DNA from 3 places in the Desulforamulus ruminis DSM 2154 genome. Region 2 is predicted to be linked to each of the others. Evidence: riboswitches for the same ligand, from Rfam matches in the RefSeq annotation. Region 2 holds a riboswitch; each other region holds the start of a gene.

Region 1 (7,259 bases), 1.7 Mb from region 2:
TGCTGCAAGGTTTTTTGCAAATTGGAGAACCTGCAAAAAACCGGTTCCTTTAAACTGCGGGGGGCTTACAATAAAATTGCCACTCTGGGGAGATCCCCCGGCGGCGTGGTGGCTGCCTCGGCAGGAAATCATGCCCAGGGAGTAGCCTTTGCCTCTTCCAGGGCAGGCCTTTCCTCCACCATTGTCATGCCGGAAGGAGCGCCCATTACCAAAATCGAAGCCACCCGGGCCTACGGAGCCGAAGTTGTACTGCGGGGCCAGGTTTATGATGAAGCCTTTGCCGCAGCCCAGGAAATTCGGGAAAAAACCGGAGCAATCTTTGTTCATGCCTTTAATGACCCTCTGGTCATCGCCGGGCAGGGTACCATTGGGCTGGAGCTTTTGCAAGACCTGCCGGATGTGGATGCGGTTGTGGTGCCCATTGGGGGCGGAGGACTGATCTCCGGTGTAGCCTGCGCCATTAAAGAGCAAAGGCCGGGAGTGCAAATCATCGGGGTCCAGGCTGCCGGTGCTCCCAGCATGCTGGAGGCCTGCCGGGCGGGGAAAATTCAGGAATTAAATTCGGCTCAGACCATTGCGGACGGGATCGCGGTACGGCGTCCCGGAGACCTTACCTTTGCCATGGTACAAAAATATGTGGACCAAATTATTGCCGTGGATGATGAGGAGATTGCCTGGTCTATCCTGATGCTGCTGGAGCGTTCTAAACTGATGGTGGAGGGTGCCGGGGCGGTTGGTATGGCGGCTTTAATCCATAAAAAATGTGACTTAATGGGAAAAAAGGTTGCGGTTATTTTAAGTGGTGGGAATATTGATGTGAATGTGATATCAATCATCATTGAGCGGGGGCTGGTGAAAGCCGGTCGTTATCTGCGCCTGCGTACTATGATATCCGACCGGCCGGGGGCGTTGCAAAAACTTCTTTCAACGGTGGCTGCTTCCGGGGCCAACGTGATCTCCATTGCCCATGACCGGATCAAACCCAACGTTCCCTTAAAACAGGCAGAAGTAGAAATTGCTTTGGAAACGAGAAATTCTCAACATATTGAACAAATTGTCGAAGAAATGCACCAGATAGGTTATGTGGCGGATATCTTGAAATAGTAGTAAATTTTTTTTGAATAAATTAAAAGAAAGTTTTGAAATAAGAAGGAATTTGCCTTTCGCTGAAGAATATCTAGGCTAACATAATTTGGTAACAGCGGAAGGTGGTGAAGATTTGCACGTAACTGATGTTAGGGTACGAAAAGTGCTCCAGGAAGGAAAGATGAAAGCCATTGTATCTGTCACCCTGGATGATGCCTTTGTAATCCATGACGTAAAAGTGGTTGAAGGTCAGAACGGACTTTTTGTGGCTATGCCCAGTAGAAAAACCCCCGATGGTGAGTTCCGAGACATTGCCCATCCCATTACTTCTTCTGCCAGAGAAATTATCCAAAGCGCAGTCCTGCAAGCTTACCAAGAAGCGATTTAAGTTAAGTCAATCCAATAGAGAAAATGAGGGAGCGAATGCTCCCTTTTTATGTCGGAATTTTCTTTGTTTTTACTAATTTTGTCGAACAAAGAGGAAATGATCTTTTTCCGTGGAAAAATTAAGCTTGGTGGAAAGACTTTTCCCCTTCGAGGATATGCTATATTTAGTAAGAAAAGGGAGCTTCCTTAAAACCCTGTGGAAGGAGGAGGTCTTCCGTTTCAGATCTTTCATCCTACAACATGGATATACTCTAGTGATAAGGAGGGGGCCGGATGGAGCTTGCTGCGGTGGTCCTGGCGGCAGGTAAAGGGACACGGATGAAATCCGATTTACCCAAAGTATTGCATCCTATTTGCGGACAACCCATGCTGGGTCAGGTGTTGGGAGCGGTTGCTCAAGCCGGAGTGACTCGAACGGTGGTTGTGGCCGGTTTTGGCTTTAAACAGGTTGCAGACTTTGTAGGGAACCGGGCCAGGGTGGTGCTGCAAGAAGAACAACTGGGTACAGCCCATGCCTTACTGCAGGCGGAAGGAGAATTGGCGGATTTCTCCGGTAATCTTCTGGTGGTTTGTGGAGATACGCCCCTATTGCGGGCGGATACTCTGGCCAGACTGGCGCAAGCCCATCAGGAAACCGGGGCTGCGGCAACACTGCTGACTGCCGAGATGGAGGACCCCACCGGATATGGCCGGGTGATCCGGACTCCCGACAGCAATGTGTGCCGGATTGTTGAGCAAAAGGACGCAACTCCCGAGGAGCTAAAGGTAAAGGAAATTAACACCGGAGTTTATTGTTTCCAAGTCTCCGGTCTGTTTCAAGCACTAAAAGAAATATCCCCCGCCAATGCTCAGGGGGAATATTACCTGACGGATATTATTGAAATCTTTGTCCGCCAGACACTGCCGGTTAAAGCGGTGTCTTTAAAGGATAACCGTGAAATTCTGGGGATTAATGACCGCATCCAGTTGTCCAGGGCGGAAGGAATTCTCCGCCGTCGGGTGCTGGAAGGGCTGATGGCGGAAGGTGTCACCATTATCGACCCCGGCAATACCTATGTTGATGCGGGGGTTCGGGTGGGCCGGGACTGTGTACTGTTGCCCTTTACCTTCCTGCAGGGAAATACCGTGATTGGCAGCGGCTGTACCATTGGCCCGGGCAGTCACATTACCGACTGCGTCATCGGCAACGGGGTTGAGATCCAATACTCGGTGTTGGCCGGGAGCCAAATTGGCAGTTCCACGGTGGTGGGTCCCTACGCCTATATTCGCCCAGACACAAAGATTGGCGAAAGGGCTAAAGTGGGTGATTTTGTAGAAATTAAAAAATCCACCATTGGCAATGAAAGTAAGATCCCTCATTTAAGTTATGTGGGAGATGCCGTCATTGGCGAAAAAGTCAATGTGGGAGCGGGAACCATTACCTGTAACTATGATGGTAAAAATAAATATCAAACCATCCTTGAAGACGGGGTCTTCATTGGCAGTAATACCAATTTGGTCGCTCCCATCAAAGTAGGGAAAAACGCGGTGGTGGCAGCAGGTTCAACGCTTACCAAAGATGTGCCTGCGGATGCCTTGGGGGTAGCCCGGGAACGGCAAACCAATGTGGCGGACTGGGCAAAGAAAAGGCGTTCCTAACAGGGAACCGGCAATATCTGCCATTGGACAGGCAGCGGTGAGCTTTAATTAAACGGAGAGAACAGAAGGCTGACAGCCCAAAGCTGAAAGCTAATTAAAGTTTGGGGGTAAATTGATGTCTTCCGGAAGCAAGAGATTAAAAATTTTTGCAGGGAATGCCAATCCCGATTTGGCCCGGGAAATATGCCAATATCTTGGGGTGGCCATGGGTGCCTCGAAAGTGTCCAGATTCAGTGACGGTGAAATTCGGGCGGAAGTGGAGGAAAGCGTAAGGGGAGCAGACGCCTTTATTATTCAACCGACCTCCACTCCGGTGAATGAACATCTGATGGAACTTTTAATTATGGTGGACGCCCTCCGGCGCGCTTCTGCCCGGCGGATTACCGCTGTGGTGCCCTATTACGGTTACGCCCGCCAGGATCGTAAAACCAGGGCCCGGGCGCCCATTACCGCAAAGCTGGTAGCCAATATTATCATTGCCAGCGGCTGCCGCAGAATGATTACCATGGATCTTCACGCAGGACAGATTCAGGGCTTTTTTGATATTCCGGTGGACCATTTACCCGGGGTTCCCATCCTGGCGGAGTATTTTCATCAAAATTTAAAGGACGATGTGGTGGTGGTCTCCCCGGATATCGGCGGGGTTACCCGTGCCAGGGATCTGGCGGAACGGATTGGAGCGCCCCTGGCCATTATCGATAAGCGCCGGCCGGAACCCAATGTGGCGGAGGTCACCAATGTTATCGGCAGCATAAAAGGAAAAACCGTCATTATGATTGACGATATCATCGATACGGCGGGCACCATTACCAAAGGAGCCGCCGCGCTGATGGAACGGGGGGCCAAGGAAATTCGTGTTTGCTGTACCCATGCCGTTTTATCAGGCCCTGCCATCCAACGTTTGCAAGAATCGGTCATTAAAGAGGTTGTAGTTACCAATACCATTCCCTTGCCGCCGGAGAAAATGATTGATAAAATAAAAGTACTTTCCGTGGCGCCGCTGCTGGGAGAGGCCATTATTCGTATTCACGAGGACCTGTCGGTGAGCAAGCTGTTTTCATAAGCAAAGCCCGGCTTTTGCTACTAAGAGCATTAAAATAACCCGTAATTTCCGGGAGTTGCCGGAATTACGGGTATTTTAATGGAGATGTTGGCTTGGGACTGGTAAAACTTGTATTATTTTAATTAAACCCAAAACTGCTATAATGGAGTTAATCCATTTTGAGTGCGACAATAGTCCTGGGTTGACGGGGACTATTGTCGTGTTTCTTTGGTCCCGGTGACAAAAGGCTGTTCCAGCGGACCAGAATTGAGTAAACTTAAAGTATAAGGGGCCGGGATTACCAATGGATAGACCAATTCCGGTAGAAATCAACGTTTAATTCTCCCTCCGGTTCCTCCGGTGAATAGGAGCCGCTGTTGACTCCTGTTTCCAAGAGATCGGGGCGGGATTCATCCTGGTTGTTCGTGGCGGTCACCCCCAGTGTTTTTTTAGTTAGGGTGTGTGAATTTGATTTTGTTTATACATATCCAGAAATTTTTTCAAGGTCGAAAATGTTCCGGGTGTGCATGAACTGAGCAACAAACATACCTAAAAAGGAAAAGACCAGGGTTCGAAGGAGTACCCTGTTATTTTTTCCTTTTTCTGAGTAGGCGACTTGAACGGCCAGACGGTCTGCTAGAGAAGGAACCGGGCTTTGGCCTAGGACGGAAGGCCACCGGAAAAGCATAGGTTTCAAGGGTAAATAATTACCGGCACAGAAGGCCTGCTTCAGCTCCCGTAAAAATAGATAAGGAGCCACAAGGCGTGCCTGGAATCCGAGATATACTGGTGTTCAGTTATGGTAAGCCCCTTATTTTTAAACTGAATTTTTATGATCATTGCGGGAGGGAAATGGATGAAGGATAGTCAAGATGCCAATTATTTAAAAAATAATGGCCTGGAGGTTACCGATATGCAGGAAGGGAAAGTTTTTTGGGTTAAATTTCCCACCGGTTATCGCATCATTATGGATGCGGACGAATTAAACCGCCTGGCCAAATTTTTTGAACTGCACAAGGATAAAGGGCCTGGAGTCATTGAGATGTTGTTTCGCAGCAGTACAGCCTAGCATTTTACTTTTTAAGTTTAGCGGATGAATTTTTTTAATATGGTTGACAGTTAACGGGTAGATTGGTAAACTAATGTCATCAATTTTATATCTGTGCTCTTATCCTGAGAGGTGGAGGGACTGGCCCTATGAAACCCGGCAACCATCCGGAAATATCCCGGACAGGTGCTAATTCCTGCAGGAGATGATCATCTTCTGGCAGATAAGAGGTGTGCAACGCGATGATTAGCGAAGCCTCTTCTGTTAAGGAGAGGCTTTCATGATTGGTGGGGCAAGGAGCACGAAAGGAGGACAAAAATGAGTGTTGAACGTACCTATGCGGAAATTAATGCCCGCATCAGGGCAGGTAAAGCGGTGGTTTTAACCGCGGAGGAAGTCATTGGCAAAGTCCGGGAACAGGGTCTGGCGAAAACAGCGGCTGAAGTGGATGTGGTCACCACAGGAACCTTTGGGCCCATGTGTTCTTCCGGTGCTTTTTTAAACTTTGGTCACTCTTCTCCCCGTATGAGAATGCAAAAAGTATCCCTCAATAATGTTCCGGCCTATACCGGCATTGCCGCTGTGGATGCCTATATTGGCGTTACCGAGATACCCGAAGATGATCCGGCCAATAATAACTTTCCCGGAGAGTTCCGCTATGGCGGCGGCCATGTCATTGAAGATCTGGTAAGCCATAAGCCGGTAAAGCTGAAGGCGCTGTCCTATGGTACCGATTGCTATCCGCGCAAGGAAATTGAAACAACCATTACCTTGGATGACATGAATGAAGCCATTTTATTTAACCCGCGCAACGCCTATCAGAATTATAACTGCGCGGTAAACTTAAGCGAAAAGACTATTTATACTTATATGGGTACGTTAAAACCCCGGCTAGGCAATGCAACCTATTCCACTTCCGGACAATTAAGCCCCTTGATGAAAGATCCTAACTTTGCCACCATTGGCATTGGCACCCGCATCTTCCTGGGGGGCGGTATTGGCTATGTGGTCTGGAACGGCACCCAGCACTTCCCGGGATGGTTAAAGGATGCTGAAGGGAATATTGTGGGCTCTGCCGGCGGCACTCTCTCTGTACTGGGAGATTTAAAACAAATGAAACCCCAGTGGCTTAGAGGTACCAGCTACCAGGGATACGGAGCCACCCTCACCGTTGGTTTAGGGATTCCCATCCCCATTTTAAATGAAGAGATTCTTCGTTTTGCTGCCTTATCCGATGAAGAACTGCATGCCCCGGTGGTGGATTACAGCGATAACTACCCCAACCGGGTTGGCGGCAACCTTGGGCTGGTGAGCTATGCTCAACTGAAATCCGGTAAAATTACCGTACAAGGTCAAGAGATTCCCACGGTGCCCCTTTCCAGTTACCCGAAAGCCAGGGAGATTGCCCGCACCTTGAAGGAATGGATACAAAAGGGAGACTTTTTACTGGGAGAACCGGTTCAATTGCTTCCCGGACCCGATGCCGGGATTATGGCAAAAACCCTGGAGATTAAGTAAAGGGAAGGAGCAAACGGCTTATGGCGCCTCATAAAATTGTTCTCCGGTTTGGTTCCAGTACTTCGGACCAACCTATTATTTACCATTTGGTTAAAGATTATGACTTGGTGGTTAACATTATAAAGGCGAAGATTAATCCGCATCTGGAAGGAACCATGGTTTTGGATCTGGTAGGAGAGCGGTATGAAGACGGCATTGAATACCTGCGCAGTCAGGGAATTACTGTGCACCCTTTAACCCAGGAAGTGGTGCGCAATAACGAGCGTTGCACTATGTGCGGCGCCTGTACCAGTCACTGTCCGGCCGGCGCCCTGTATATGGAACGTCCGTCCATGGAAGTGCAATTTGATGGCGATAAATGTGTGGTTTGTTTGCAATGCTTAAAGGTTTGCCCGGTCAGGGCCATGGAGGTTAGGATTTAACTTGGATTATACCGAACGGACATACCGTGACCTGCACCGGCAGGTGGATTTAATCCATTTTCAGGTGATGATTAAAGAGACCGACCTGGATATCGGTGTGAGACGGGAGCGTTTTTCA
Region 2 (7,259 bases):
TCTATGAGGGACTGATAACAGGGGTACTGGACAATAATATGATCCTTTTTTTCCAGGGCGGCATTCATAAACAGAAAGATGGCTTCCTCCGCCCCGGAAGTGACCAGGACATTTTCTGCGGAAACCTGGGTATAGATATCGGCAATGGTTTGCCGCAATTCCGGGTTTCCCGGCGCCTCGGTATATCCCAGCCATTGATTCTGAAACCTCTCAAAGGCGCTTTCACCTTCCAGGCTTAAAATTTCTTTAATGGTAAAGGACTCACAATCGGAACAACACAAAAGATGAGGGGCATTGAATTCATATTTGGCAAAATACCTTTCCAGCTTAAAATCCGGCAGCTTCAATTCCGTTCCTCCCTTTTTAATATCTTCTCGGGTTTACAATACCCCATTTCGAGACCGGAAGAGTAAATCCTTTTTATCCTGAATTTAGAGATGATTTTTGCGATAAAGTCAGGATTCGACAATATCTCCAAAGGTTTCTAAATCTGCGGGGCGGAATATTCTTAATAGGTTATTAGGATATGTGGTCAAGAATTTGGGGGAGAAGGACTTGCTGGCGATTATTAACAGTGTGGCGCTCCAGGGTCTTAAAGGGCAGAAAATCAAAGTTGAGGTTGATGTGTCGAACGGGCTCCCTGCGTTGGACCTAGTTGGTCTACCGGACAGCGCGGTGAGAGAGGCTAAGGACAGGGTACGAACGGCAATAAAAAATTCCGCTTTGGAATTCCCGGTAAAGCGCATTACCGTCAACCTGGCTCCGGCTGATATTAAAAAAGAGGGCCCTGTTTATGATTTGCCCATTGCCGTCGGTATCCTGGGAGCTACCGGACAAATCCATGAAGCCTTGTATTCCGGCGTGGCCTTTATCGGGGAACTATCCCTGGACGGCTCTGTAAGGAGTATTCACGGCGTGTTGCCGTTGATTTTAGCTGCCAGGAAACTTGGTTTAAAGGGCGTTGTGATCCCCCGGGAAAACGCTCCGGAAGGGGCGCTGGTGGAAGATATGGAGGTGTTTGCCGTTTCTTCCCTGGCTGAACTTGCCTTGGCTTTAAGGGGTGAAGCGGAATTGGAGCCAGTTAAAAAAGAAGCTTATCCATACCGGCAAGAGCAGCCTCAGACAATCGTTGATTTTGCAGATGTTCAGGGGCAACTGACGGCGAAGCGCGCCCTAGAAGTGGCCGCTGCCGGAGGACACAATATTTTGATGATGGGCAGTCCCGGCTCCGGTAAAACCATGCTGGCCCGCAGAATACCAACCATTCTTCCGGATCTGACCTTTGCAGAGGCCATTGAAATCACTCAAATTTACAGTTTGGCCGGACAGTTAACCAATCACCAGCCCATTATCACCAGCAGGCCTTTCCGTTCCCCTCATCATACTTCCTCTGCCGCCAGTCTGGTAGGAGGAGGACGGTTTCCCAGACCCGGTGAAATAAGCCTGGCCCATCATGGGGTGCTGTTTCTGGACGAACTGCCGGAATTCCATAAAGACGCCCTGGAAGCCCTGCGGCAACCTCTGGAGGATGGTTTTATCAGCGTTTCCAGGGTGGCGGCCAGCATTGATTATCCTGCGTCAATCATGCTGGTGGGAGCGGCTAACCCCTGTCCCTGCGGATTTTTGTTGGACCCGGAAAAGGACTGCATCTGCACGCCCTATCAGGTACAGCGCTATATTAACCGCATTTCCGGCCCGCTGCTGGACCGGATTGATATTCACCTGGAAGTACCGAAGGTATCCTACGCAGAACTGACCGATGTTTCACCCGGCGAGCCTTCGGCGGCCATCAAGGCCAGGGTGGAAGAAGCCCGAGGGCGGCAGCGGGAAAGATTCAAGGATTCGGGAATCACCTGTAATGCCTCCATGGGTTCCCGGGAGGTCCGCCGTTACTGCCGTTTGGAGGCTTCAGCCGCCAAACTGCTGCAGGATGCTTTTAAACGCCTGGGACTAAGCGCCCGGGCCCATAACCGCATACTGAAAATAGCCCGAACCATCGCGGACCTGGACAACCAAAAGAACATCTTAACCAACCATCTGGCGGAAGCCATCCAATACCGCGGTCTGGACCGGTTGTTTAGAAACTGAGGGAAGGTTCTGAGAGCACCTTTACCACCAGAAAAAGATTAAATTGGAAGCTGTTTTAAAGAGTTGTAAGAAGTATTCTTGACACATTGTCCTCTGCAAAATATAATTAGAAAAAATAAAAAATCTCTTATCCAGAGCGGTGGAGGGAAAGGCCCTATGAAACCCGGCAACCGGTCGGCTTTAGTCGACAAGGTGCTAATTCCTTCAGGAAGTATTTCCTGGCAGATGGGAGGAAGTGGAACACAGAATGAACAACCCCTTCATCCATTGAAGGGGTTTAATTTTTTAAGGAGGTTACATCATGACAGAGAGAAAACTTGGTTTTGAAACCCTGGCCCTTCATGCCGGGCATCAACCGGATCGTGAAACACTTTCCCGGGCAGTGCCCATCTATCAAACGTCATCTTACGTATTCCGGGATTCCGAACATGCCGCCAATCTTTTCAGCCTTAAGGAAGAGGGTCATATTTACACCCGCATCGACAATCCTACCACCGATGTGCTGGAAAAGCGTCTGGCCGCCCTGGAAGGGGGAGTGGGAGCCCTGGCCATGGCTTCCGGACATGCCGCCATTGTGGCCGCTATTTTGAATATCGCCTCCGCAGGGGATGAAATCGTCTCTTCCACCAACCTTTACGGTGGGACGGTGAATCTATTCACCCATACCTTTGCCAGACTGGGTATCAAGGTAGTCTTTGTAAACCCCGAGGATCCGGAGAATTTCAGAAAGGCTATTACGGAAAAAACCAAAGCCCTCTTTGCGGAAACCATCGGCAATCCCCGGTGCGATGTCCTGGATCTGGAGGCGGTTGGAAAAATAGCCCATCAGGCGGAAATCCCCCTGATTGTTGACAGCACCTTTACCACGCCTTACCTCTGCCGGCCCTTTGATTACGGAGCGGATATTGTGGTTCATTCCACCACCAAATTTATTGGCGGGCATGGCACCAGCATTGGCGGCGTGATCATTGATTCCGGAAAATTTGACTGGAGCCAAAATGATAAGTTTCCCGGATTGAATCAGCCGGACCCCAGCTATCATGATATAACCTATACGAAAGAAATGGGGGCGGCAGCCTATATTGCCAAAGCAAGAACGCAGCTATTAAGAGATCTTGGGGCATGCGTCAGCCCCTTTAACGCGTTCCTGCTGTTGCAGGGCATTGAAACCCTGGCCTTACGGATGGAAAGGCATGTGTCCAATGCCCAAAGGGTGGCGGAGTTTTTACAACAGCACAGCCTGGTTAATTGGGTTTCCTATCCGGGGATAAAAGGCCATCCATCCTACGAGCTGGCTCAGAAATACCTACCTAAAGGAGCCGGGGCGATTTTAACCTTTGGCATTAAAGGGGGGCTTGAAGCCGGCCGGAGATTTATAGACAGTTTACAAATTTTTTCTCACCTGGCCAATGTGGGAGATGCCAAATCTCTGGTGATTCATCCAGCTTCCACAACCCACAGCCAACTGTCCGAGGAGGCCCTGAAGCAGGCGGGGGTTTCACCGGACCTTATCCGTATCTCGGTGGGGCTTGAAAGTATCGGTGATTTGCTGGAGGACCTGGATCAGGCTTTAAAGGCTCAATAGAATTTGACAATAGAGGGGTGGCTGAAGGATGCCCATTAAAATACCGGATCACTTGCCTGCAAGCCAAATTTTAACCAATGAAAATATTTTTGTGATGCATGAGACCAGAGCGGTGCGTCAGGATATACGGCCGCTGAAAATGGCGATCTTAAACTTAATGCCCACCAAGATAACCACCGAAACCCAACTCCTGCGGCTTCTGGGCAACACCCCGCTGCAGGTTGAAGTAGAACTGCTTCATACCGGTTCTCACTGGTCAAAAAATACGCCGGAGGATCATTTGGCGGTATTTTATAAAACCTTTGAGGAAGTAAAAAATCAGAAATTTGACGGTCTGATTATAACCGGCGCGCCGGTGGAGCAACTGGAATTTAACCAGGTTGATTACTGGGAAGAATTACAGGAAATCATGGAATGGTCCAAAGATCATGTCACCTCCACCTTGCATATTTGCTGGGCAGCCCAAGCGGGGCTTTATTACCACTATGGCATACCCAAATATGACCTGCCGGCTAAATTGTTCGGTGTATTCAAGCATTGGATTAATCGGAGCCATATTAAACTGCTCAGGGGTTTTGACGACGAATTTTATGTGCCCCATTCCCGTTATACCGAGGTAAGGCGAAGGGACATTGAAAGAGTGGAAGAACTGGAAATCCTATCAGAGTCGGATGAAGCCGGTGTCTATATCGTGGCTGCCAAGAACCGCCGGATGTTCTTTATTACCGGCCATTCCGAGTATGATCCGCTGACCTTAAAAGGTGAATACGAAAGGGATGTCAAAAAAGGGCTGGATATCCTTGTTCCCCAAAATTATTATCCGGAGGACAATCCGGAAAATGAACCGGTAGTAAAGTGGAGAGGGCATGCCCACTTGTTATTCTCCAACTGGCTTAACTATTATGTATATCAGGAGACCCCTTTTAATCTTACGGAGATAAAATAGGCAAAAGACTTTGCGTAGTGCCTTAAGAACGGCAGATAACCCAGTGAACAACCGGACTAATAAAAAATAGAACACGGATTCAACGGATGATACGGATTTACACGGATTTAAAATTAAAAATCCGTAACAATCCGTGGAAATCCGTAAAATCCGCATTCTATTCTTTTTTTGAAGAAATAAAGAGCTGCGCAATGCAACCATTCTGGTTTTTGCCACAGCCCCTGTTCATAGGTCCTCTACGGAAATCTAAAACCAAACTACTCGGCTTTATAATCTTTAAAACGAATCATCGGACATTTTTTGCAAACATCCACTCCCGGGAAATCTTGACCGCCGGCCCCCAAAAAGGAGCTCCCGCCATATTTAAAGGTTCTTTTAATTAATTGATCCGCTAACTGACTTATCTGCTTGCCAGGAATAAACAGGTTCACCTCGCCTTTTTCGGTTTTACCCGAGGTAAAGCTGCCTGCACACATGGTTTTCATTTCCGGTTTGTTTTCCTGAAAACAACGTACCGAACCGCCGCAGACCACCGAATTGATGGTATGGTTAGAAGTTACCGTGGGCACTTTACAGGCTCCGATATAATCATTAAGGATATGATAAGCCTGGAGTACATTTACCACAAAGAATACCACATCTGATCCACCGGGGTTTTGTATAGAGGCGCCGTCATAACGCCTTTTAACTGGCCAACGGGTAAGGTGGGCCGGGCTTGCATGCATTCCTTGGCCAGATCCCGGTCTGTGGTATATTTAACTTGTTCGTCAACCTCGGCGTCGGAAGCTTCACGGAAGCCAAATACCGTTCTGGCATTACCGCAGAGCAACTTGTCATCGGTAACCTTTACAATATAGTTGTCCATGCGGGAAGCCAGGGCAGCCTGACAAAAGGTCATCTTTGAAGCAGGCACCTTTTCCGGGATAAAAGCGTCAAACTCGTCTTGGTCAAAGAAAAATTTAATGGCCACCGGATTATATTCCAGTTTGTATAAAGCTTGAAAGGCTTTGTGCATATCCTCGTAGCTTAGATGGTTCCTTGTGGCCAGTTCAGCAACATTAATCAGCAGCAATTTTATTCCTCCTAAAGATGATGATAGGGATAAGCTTATGCTAATATGATTATAACAAAAAAGAGGACTTTTTTATGTAAATTTATGATTTAGATTATGGCATCAATGGCTTGGCAATCCGTTGCTGCCGTTTTCCACCAGAAAAGTTTGTTTTACTGATGATATGATCACTGCCAATATAAAAATAGATTTGACAAGGAGTGGGTAAATCCCGTAGTGTATTTAGTATCAACTACACTTTTTACCAGGTGGTATCGGAGAATAGGACGTTAAAATCCGCATAGGATTTAAGCCTGAGATTAAACTATAGTAGAGAGGTGATGGGGATGAAAGTAAAAGAAATCATGAGAAGTGATGTAATCACGGTAACAAAGGACATGACCATTCAGGAAGTTGCTGAAGTTTTAGTCACCCATAATATTTCCGGAGTTCCTGTTGTGGATGAAGCGGGGAGTTTGGTGGGGATGGTAACCGAGGGGGATCTTTTACATAAAGAGAGCAACCCCAGAATTCCCAAGTTTTTTGGATTGTTAGGTGGTCTTATTTATTTCGGCGGTGTTGATCAATACAAGGAAGATTTTAAAAAACTGGCCGCTTTAAAAGCTGCTGAAATAATGACCAGCAAAGTGATTACGGTTTCAGGGGAAGAGGAAGTGGGGCAAGTGGCCACTTTGATGATTGACAATAATATAAAACGCATTCCCGTAGTGGAAAACGGTAAAATGATTGGTATTGTAAGCCGGGCGGATATTGTCAAGACCCTGGCAAAATAGAAGCAGTGTATCTCGTCAGGGGTTAAAGCGCAGTTCTTCCGAACTGTAAGTCACCGCCGGTTGATTGTTTTTGGACGGTATAACAGTATAGCTAAAGGCCGAGGCATCCAGCAATAGTTCCTCATCCAATGCTTTCGTTGTGGGCTGCGGGGAGTTTTCTTCCCGAGGGAGTTCCCCTTGCGTTTCTTGCCGCTGCTCCGGGGCTTCTTTTGGTTGTTCCGGCTGCTTTATTTCCGTTGACTGTTCCTTAGGCAAAGGTTCACTGTTTTTGGTAGGGGAGTTCCCAATGATTTGGTCGGCGATAAAATAACCTCCGGCAAAAGCAAAGCAAAGAAAAACAATCAGTCCGAAAACAACTAAAAATATGCGCATGGTCCACTCCTAAGAATTTTGTAATTTAATAATGTTTTATGTAGAAAATACTCTAATCTATTTTGCCATAACAGCAAGATTATTTACAAGCGGCTGCATTACAAAATGATTCCGGTAGAACCAAGCCCCCGGTCATAAACCGGGGGTTGTTTATTCCTTAGGGCTGTGGGAACCAACAAAATATTTATGACGCCTCTTAAAATCGATGGATATTTGACAAAATAATTCCTAGAATAATGGCGATGATTCCTCCCCTGCGGTCTCCCCCGATAAAAGCCAGAAGGCCCAACCCCAAAAGAAGCCAACCTAAGAAAATAAAGATGGTAGGCAGGGAAACGCCAACGGACATAAAAAACCAGACGGCCAATAAAATCAGTAAAATTAGTAGTATGGCTACATTTTTCATTTGCCTCTCCTCACATC
Region 3 (7,259 bases), 280 kb from region 2:
TTGGTCATGGTTTCTCCGGCCATAATCAACTGGGGCAAGAAGTAAACGCCTTGGGCATACCTGCGGCCCACTTCTTCAATGGCGGGAATCAGTGCTTTGTCCAGCATTTCCAGAGGCCCCATGCCCTGCCCCAGGGCTTCTTCTATATAGCGGATAATATTGTCCTTATCCCCCGACAACACCGCCCGGTATAATATCTCCCGGGGAGTAGAGGCTTTTTTTTCGTCTTCCTTTTGCTTTACCGGAGCTTCAGCCCGGACCTGCTCCCGGACAATATATTTTTCAGCCCGAAGGTCCCTGCCCGTTAGAACGGCGGATGCCCGCAGGGTTTCCATCATCCGCTCCTCCTGGGGGTTTAAAATGGCGGCGTCCAAACCGGCAGACAGGGCCATGGCAAAGAAAGCGGAGTTGATTAATTTGCGATTCGGCAGCCCAAAGGACACATTGCTGACCCCCAGGCTGGTGGCAAGCCCCAGTTCCTGTTTTACCAGGGAGATGGCCTTTAGGGTTTCCGGAACCCCTTCCGGTTGGGCACTGACCGTCAGCACCAGGCAGTCGATCATGATATCCTCTCTGGGAATCCCCATTTCTTCCGCCCTGGCCACAATTTTCCCGGCCACCGCCAGTCTTTCCTCGGCGGTGGGAGGAATGCCTCTTTCGTCCAGGGTGAGGCCGATTAATGCCGCTCCGTATCGTTTGGCCAAGGGAAGGATGGTTTCCATACTCTGGTCTTCACCGTTAACGGAATTAATAATCGCTTTGCCATGGTATAGTTTTAGGGCATGTTCAATGACCGCCGGGTCGGTGCTGTCAATACACAGAGGCGCATCCACCAAAACCTGCACCGCATGAATGGCCCTTTCCATGGCCGCAATGGGGTCTACCCCTCCGACACCCACGTTAACATCCAGTATTTCCGCCCCGGCCTCCACCTGGGCCAAGGCATCACGGCGGGTGATTTCTGTTTTACCTTCCTTAATTTCAGCCTGCAGGGCCTTTTTGCCGGTGGGATTCAGGCGTTCACCAATGGCCACCGGCATTCCGGCCGGGTGAATGGCAACGGTTTTAACCCTGCTGGCAACCCGCAGCCCAAAGGATTTATTCCTTGTTTTAATCTCTAAATCCTTTACCGCCTGGCTAATAGCCTTGATATGCTCCGGCGTGGTTCCGCAGCAGCCCCCCAGCAGAGAGGCCCCGTAATCCACAAAACGAGCCGCATAATCGGCCAGCACTTCCGGCGTCTCCCGAAATACCGTGCGCCCTTCCACAATTTCGGGCATACCGGCATTGGGAGAAATCAAGACCGGTAAATTGGTGCTCCGGGTTAACTGCCGGACCACTCCCTCCAACTGCCTTGGACCTACGGAGCAATTCACCCCCACCGCCGCCACACCCAGCCTTTCCGCCACCACCGCAGCGGTTTCCGGGTCTGTGCCGGTAAAGGTACGGCCGCTCTCATCAAAGGTAAAACTGGCCACCACCGGGACAGAGCCCGCATCGGCGGCAGCAATCAGGGCCGCCCGCATTTCCCCTATATCCCCAAAGGTTTCAAAAAGAATTAAATCCACTTCGGCTTCCACTAAAGCCCGGCACTGAACCAAAAACTGCTGATAAGCCTCATCAAAGCTCAAGGTGCCCAGGGGCTGCAAAAATTTTCCCAGAGGCCCCACCGAACCGGCCACCATGGCTCCGAAGGGTTTGGCGGCCTCCCTGGCCAGCCGGCCAGCGGCCAGGTTAAATTCCCGGACCCGGTCCGGCATATCATATTCCTCAAGCTTTAAAGGAATGGCCCCGAAGGTATTGGTGGTTATAATATCGGCCCCGGCCCGGAGATAAAGACCGTGAACCTCTTTTATCACCTCCGGGTGGCTGACGTTCCATTCCTCCGGACACCAGCCTGCAGGAAGCCCCCTTTCCTGCAGCAGGGTGCCCATGGCGCCGTCCACAATCAATATTTCCCGTTGCACTCTATCTTTAAAGGACAATCTGATTCTCTCCTTCCATGCTGCTTTGACGATATTGACAATTCCTCTTTGGGCAAGCCGCACATTTTGAGGCAAGCTTGTATTCTATGGCACTCCAACCCACCAGAAAAACCAGCGATTTAACGGGAGTCATCTGAAAGTGATCATTGCAGGTGATGCCCAGCCGTTCCCCCTTGGCCAGACTCAATAGGGCGGGCAGATCCTGTAAGGAAAAACCACGGCAGCCGGGCAAAAATCTGGGCGTGGGATGTAAGCCTTGCAATCTTTGTTGACGGGCAATCAGGTTTACCGTATAGTTGGCCGCCTCTTCCACCGCCACCGTCCCCACCGCATCCAGGATGAAAGCCGCGGTCATTTCGCCGGCATGCATAAACCGCTCTCCCTGCCTGCTGATCTCCTCCCCGGCCGTAACGGCAATAACGCTGATCTGTCGGCAATGAACCAGTTCATTGCTTGGGGCGGCAAGGTGGAACACCCGTTCATTCACCCGGAGAATATTTTCCTCCAGCCAAAAATGATGCATGGAAAAAAAGGCTGCGGCATGGAGCAGAGACTGCCCCAGGTTTAGCAGCGGTTTAATTTTTTCCAGGTTCTGAGCAGACAGTTCCTCGGCGGCAGGCTGACCCATCATCCGGAGCACCTGCTGATATTTAACTCTTACCGGTATTTGCGAAAGCAGCATCATCCGCCTCCATACATAAAAAAATGGGGCTTCTTGTTATCATAAGCATTTTATTGTAAAAATAACACCCCGGACGGATGAGTCCGGGGCGTAATAATTACGTCCTTCAGGCCGAGACTCATCTCTCAGGACCGCGCAGTCCTGCAGGAGTTGGCACCGCCGCCAGAATGATTGGCCGGTTGCCGGGCTTCATAGGGCCAGTCCCTCCACCACTCTTGATAAGATTCACTATTTATATTAATCGTAATTTACACCAACCGAGTCTACTTCGTCAAGAGTTTCTCTTAAAGCTGTGGCCGCTGCTTCACCGGCCACATATCCGGTACTGAAAGCCACCTGCATGTTAAACCCGCCGGTATGCGCATCCACGTCTAAAATTTCCCCGGCAAAATAAAGTTTTTTTATCTTTGTGGATTCCATGGTGCGGGGATTGATCTCTTTAATGCTGACGCCGCCGCCGGTCACGGTGGCTTCTTCCAGGGGCCTCGTGCCGGTAACCTGCAGGGGCAGCCCTTTCATTAGGGAAATCAAAGTATTCCAGCGGGCCTTTATCACTTCGCCGGCCGGTGTTTCCGGAGCCACTTCTGCCAGGTCTAATAAAACTTTAACCAAACGTTCGGGCAATAAGGAGCTTATCAGATTTTTCACGGATTTTTTAGCAGCCGCCGAAATACATTGCTGTAGATCCTCCTCCAGATTCCGGGCGGTTCGCTCTGAAAATAAGTCCAGTTTGCCCTGTAAAACAGCCGCCGGGTCCCTCTGTTTTTCCAGAGCAACAACCCGGCCAACCCGCAGGGCGCCGGGTCCGGAAAGGCCCCAGTGGGTAAAGATGACATCTCCGGATTCCGCGGCCAGTCGCTTCCCTTTACCATTATAAAGGGTTAGATTCACATTCTCCAACGAGAGCCCCTGTACCGCTCTCCCTTTAATCCACCCATCAGAACAGGTTATGGCTACCGCGGCGGGAAAAAGAGCGGTTATGCGGTGTCCCGCCTCTTCAGCCAGCCGATGTCCTTCTCCGGTGCTGCCGGTATGAGCATAGGAGAGACCCCCGGTGGCCACAATGACCCCACCGGCTGTAAACACTTCCTCACCGGCGGCCACTCCTTGGCAGCGATGATTTTCAACCACCAGACCCTTGGCGCCGGTTTCCAAACGAACCCGCACACCAAGCTGGCGAAGGTATCTTTCCAGCGCACCCACCACATCCCCGGAACGGTTGTTTACAGGAAAAATCCGGCCATGATCCTCCACTTTGGTTTTAATCCCAAGCTTGCCGAAGAAAGCCCTTACCTGCTGGCCGGAAAACCGGTGCAGGCTGCTGTAAACGAATCTCCCGTTACCGGGAATATTATCTACCATTTCCGGTATATCGGCGGCATTGGTCAGATTGCAGCGTCCGCCACCGGTAATTAACATTTTTTTGCCCAACTGCCGGTTTTTCTCCAGCAGCAGGACTGCCGCCCCGCATTCCGCCGCCCTGGCGGCAGCCATCATGCCCGCCGGACCTCCGCCTACCACCACAACATCATAATCCTTACGCAAATACACCGTCTCCCGATTTCTTTAATCAATGATTGTTGAATATAGCTTAACACCATCGATCCTTCCATATAACCCATTCTAGGACCAATGGTATAAAAACGGCCCGGACGCGGGCCGGGCCTGTATTTAGACGTTAAATCTGAAATTAATGATATCTCCGTCCTGGACGAGATAATCCTTCCCTTCCAACCGGAACATGCCCTTTTCCCGGGCCTTGGCCATGGAACCGGCCGAGGTCAAATCGTCAAAGGCAACCACTTCAGCCCGGATAAATCCTCTCTCGATATCCGAGTGGATTTTCCCGGCGGCTTTTTTAGCATCGGTTTGACGTTTAATGGTCCAGGCCCGTACCTCGTCTTCCCCGGCAGTCAGAAAGGAAATGAGCCCCAAATAATCGTAAACAGCCCGGGCCAAACGATCAATACCAGGCTCACTGATGCCCAGGTCTTCCATAAACAATTGCTTGTCTTCCTCCGGCAGTTGGTTAATCTCCATTTCCATCCGGCCGCAGACGGGCAGAACGGCAATCCCTTTCTGAGCCGCGTATTTTTCAACTTCCGCCTGGCCCGGGTAGCTTCCGGCACGGAATTGATCCTCATCAATATTAATCACCAGCATCATGGGTTTTTCCGTAAGGAAGGCATAATTTCTCAGGGTCAATTTTTCTTCCTCACTGAGGTTCAACTGGCTGATGGGAGATTCTTCTTCCAGGGCAGCCAGACATTTTTTCAATACTTCCAACTCAAAGGCATTTTCTTTGGTAATTTTTTTACCGGACTGAATGCGGGCAATGCGCTTCTCCACCAGGTCCATATCGGCCAGGAGGATTTCCACGGCAATGGTTTCAATATCCCGCAAGGGGTTAATTTCTTCTTCCACATGGGGTACGTCCCCGTTGTTAAAAGCCCGGACCACGTGCACAAGCAAATCTGCATTGCGAATGGCATTTAAAAACTGATTTCCAACGCCTTTGCCCTCGCTGGCCCCCCGGACCAGTCCGGGTACTTCGCTGAATTGAATTTGAGCATAGGTGGTTTTTCGGGGCTTGTACATTTCAACCAAATAATCAATGCGTTTATCCGGCACCCGGGCGGAGGCGGTAATAGTCTCGGTTTTTCCGCTTAAGAAATTAGAGGTCTCCTGATTGGAGTTGGTAAGCAAATTAAAGAGGGTGGTTTTCCCCACCATGGGTAATCCAATGATTCCGCTGGTCAGGTTCGTTGACATTTAAACGTATCACTCCTGTAAATTTCATAACACCACAAAAGGATTTTACCACATAGGCCTCCGGTTTTCCACTGTGCCATAATAAAAGGCCGGGAAGGATTTCCCGGCCTTGCTGGATTAATAATTCTCGCAAAGCAATTCGTAGTGGGCCTGGGGATGAGCACAGGCGGGACAAAGTTCCGGAGCTTCCTTGCCCGTATGCACATACCCGCAGTTACGGCATTTCCATTTTACTTCTTGATCCCGCTTAAAGACTTTCCCTTCCTCCAGGTTTTTCAACAGAGCCAGATAACGTTTTTCATGCTCCTCTTCCACTTCGCCGATTTCCCGGAACACATCGGCAATTTCATTAAAACCTTCTTCCCGGGCAATCTTTTCAAAATCCTTATACATGCTGGTATACTCATAATTCTCGCCGGCAGCGGCCTCCCGAAGATGAGTCTTGGTATCGGTAATCCCCTTCAGGAATTTAAATAATCTTTTGGCGTGTTCCTTTTCGTTATCGGCGGTTTCCAAAAAGATGGCGGCAATTTGCTCATAGCCTTCTTTTTTAGCTGCACTGGCCCAATAGGTATATTTGTTCCGGGCCTCACTTTCGCCGGAAAAAGCTGCCTTTAAATTTGCTTCAGTTTTGCTTCCTTTTAATTCCATTTTTCAAATCCTCCTTTTAGTTATATAGATTCTCTAATAAAACTTCAGAGATATTTTTCAATTCGCTGCCTTAGGCTTTATTCCTTTCATTTTATTTTATTTTAAGCCTAAGTTCATCTTTTTGTCATAGCTTGCCCGGTATGAAAAGTTTCTTAAGGATCATAATAAAATAAACTCTTACAAAAGGGGTGTTGATATGACAGTACGCGAAGGAATGGTTCCCACCATACTAGGTGCCGCCGTTACAACCGCCGGTTTGGCTATCCGTGCTGCAAACCCCGTTTTGGGCTGGGGTATCGCTGGATTTGGCTTAGCTCATGTTTTGCTGGGCGCCATTGATCTGGTGGAACATAATACCCTGAGATTCCAAGAAGAGTTCTAACCCAACAGGAATAAGAACGATTTCTGTTCGTCAAAAACCGGCCTGGAGTCGGTTTTTGATGTTCAGGCCAAATTCTAGCTCTGGCCGCCGAAGACCTCCTGCCATTCCTTTTCCTTAAATCCCACCAATACTCTCTGACCGTCGGTTATAATGGGCCGTTTAATCAACATCCCGTTGGAAGCTAGTAATTCATAAAGTTCTTCGTCGGTTAAAAGAGGAATTTTATCTTTTAAACCCAGTTCTTTATATTTGATCCCGCTGCTATTAAAAAACCTTTTTAAAGGCAAGCCGCTTTTTTGATGCAGTTCTCTAACTTCATCCCTGCTCGGCGCCTCATGGACAATATGCCTGGTCTTAAAGGGAATATTCCTTTGTTTAAGCCAATCCTTGGCCTTTTTCACCGTGCTTCACCCGGGATAATCAAATAAGACCCATTCCATCATGGCAACTCCTCTTTAAATATTTTTATTTAACTACTAATAGGTTATCCATTATTTTCATAAATTTATCCTTGCTAAGAATTTCATGGGTTATAAAAAACCCTTTATAATAAATGCTGTAGGTAGTATAGGGTGAAGGGCAATTTTGCGCTTCTTCCCGGGAAATGATTCTTTTCTTTCCTACAGTTAAATTGTACTCTTTTGCCGCCTCCTCCACTTCCTGCACATAGGACTCTGTAAAGGGACACTGATTGGTATAAAGAATGGACAAATCCTCCTTCCCTTCAATCCTTAACTTTTGGGCATTTTCCTTAAATCGGGGCAGCGGCGCATCCTTAAATCTTTTT

Evidence for each region. Region 2 has a riboswitch for S-adenosylmethionine ahead of DESRU_RS09300 (homocysteine synthase). Riboswitches for the same ligand answer to the same signal wherever they lie in the genome.
Region 1: linked by a shared signal. The riboswitch ahead of DESRU_RS00885 (homocysteine biosynthesis protein) and the one ahead of DESRU_RS09300 (homocysteine synthase) in region 2 are both predicted to bind S-adenosylmethionine.
Region 3: linked by a shared signal. The riboswitch ahead of DESRU_RS07870 (Vitamin B12 dependent methionine synthase activation subunit) and the one ahead of DESRU_RS09300 (homocysteine synthase) in region 2 are both predicted to bind S-adenosylmethionine.

The regions. Positions count from the first base shown of each region.
Region 1 covers NC_015589.1:161,502-168,760, forward strand. Annotated here, with positions in the region: gene ilvA (threonine ammonia-lyase) at 1-1,104, shown strand, start outside; gene spoVG (septation regulator SpoVG) at 1,220-1,474, shown strand; gene glmU (bifunctional UDP-N-acetylglucosamine diphosphorylase/glucosamine-1-phosphate N-acetyltransferase GlmU) at 1,747-3,111, shown strand; gene DESRU_RS00870 (ribose-phosphate diphosphokinase) at 3,227-4,174, shown strand; gene DESRU_RS00880 (hypothetical protein) at 5,010-5,222, shown strand; SAM riboswitch class I at 5,319-5,431, shown strand; gene DESRU_RS00885 (homocysteine biosynthesis protein) at 5,520-6,719, shown strand; gene DESRU_RS00890 (NIL domain-containing protein) at 6,740-7,141, shown strand; gene DESRU_RS00895 (UPF0280 family protein) at 7,143-7,259, shown strand, end outside.
Region 2 covers NC_015589.1:1,844,169-1,851,427, forward strand. Annotated here, with positions in the region: gene DESRU_RS09290 (aminotransferase class I/II-fold pyridoxal phosphate-dependent enzyme) at 1-347, opposite strand, end outside; gene DESRU_RS09295 (YifB family Mg chelatase-like AAA ATPase) at 529-2,088, shown strand; SAM riboswitch class I at 2,213-2,320, shown strand; gene DESRU_RS09300 (homocysteine synthase) at 2,390-3,673, shown strand; gene metA (homoserine O-acetyltransferase MetA) at 3,702-4,619, shown strand; gene DESRU_RS21615 (DUF169 domain-containing protein) at 4,877-5,257, opposite strand; gene DESRU_RS21620 (DUF169 domain-containing protein) at 5,239-5,691, opposite strand; gene DESRU_RS09315 (CBS domain-containing protein) at 6,018-6,464, shown strand; gene DESRU_RS09320 (hypothetical protein) at 6,480-6,836, opposite strand; gene DESRU_RS09325 (hypothetical protein) at 7,033-7,242, opposite strand.
Region 3 covers NC_015589.1:1,564,995-1,572,253, reverse strand. Annotated here, with positions in the region: gene DESRU_RS07875 (homocysteine S-methyltransferase family protein) at 1-1,985, opposite strand, end outside; gene DESRU_RS07870 (Vitamin B12 dependent methionine synthase activation subunit) at 1,975-2,670, opposite strand; SAM riboswitch class I at 2,783-2,892, opposite strand; gene DESRU_RS07865 (BaiN/RdsA family NAD(P)/FAD-dependent oxidoreductase) at 2,905-4,218, opposite strand; gene ychF (redox-regulated ATPase YchF) at 4,339-5,439, opposite strand; gene rbr (rubrerythrin) at 5,557-6,090, opposite strand; gene DESRU_RS07850 (hypothetical protein) at 6,287-6,472, shown strand; gene DESRU_RS07845 (arsenate reductase family protein) at 6,547-6,912, opposite strand; gene DESRU_RS07840 (GNAT family N-acetyltransferase) at 6,938-7,259, opposite strand, start outside.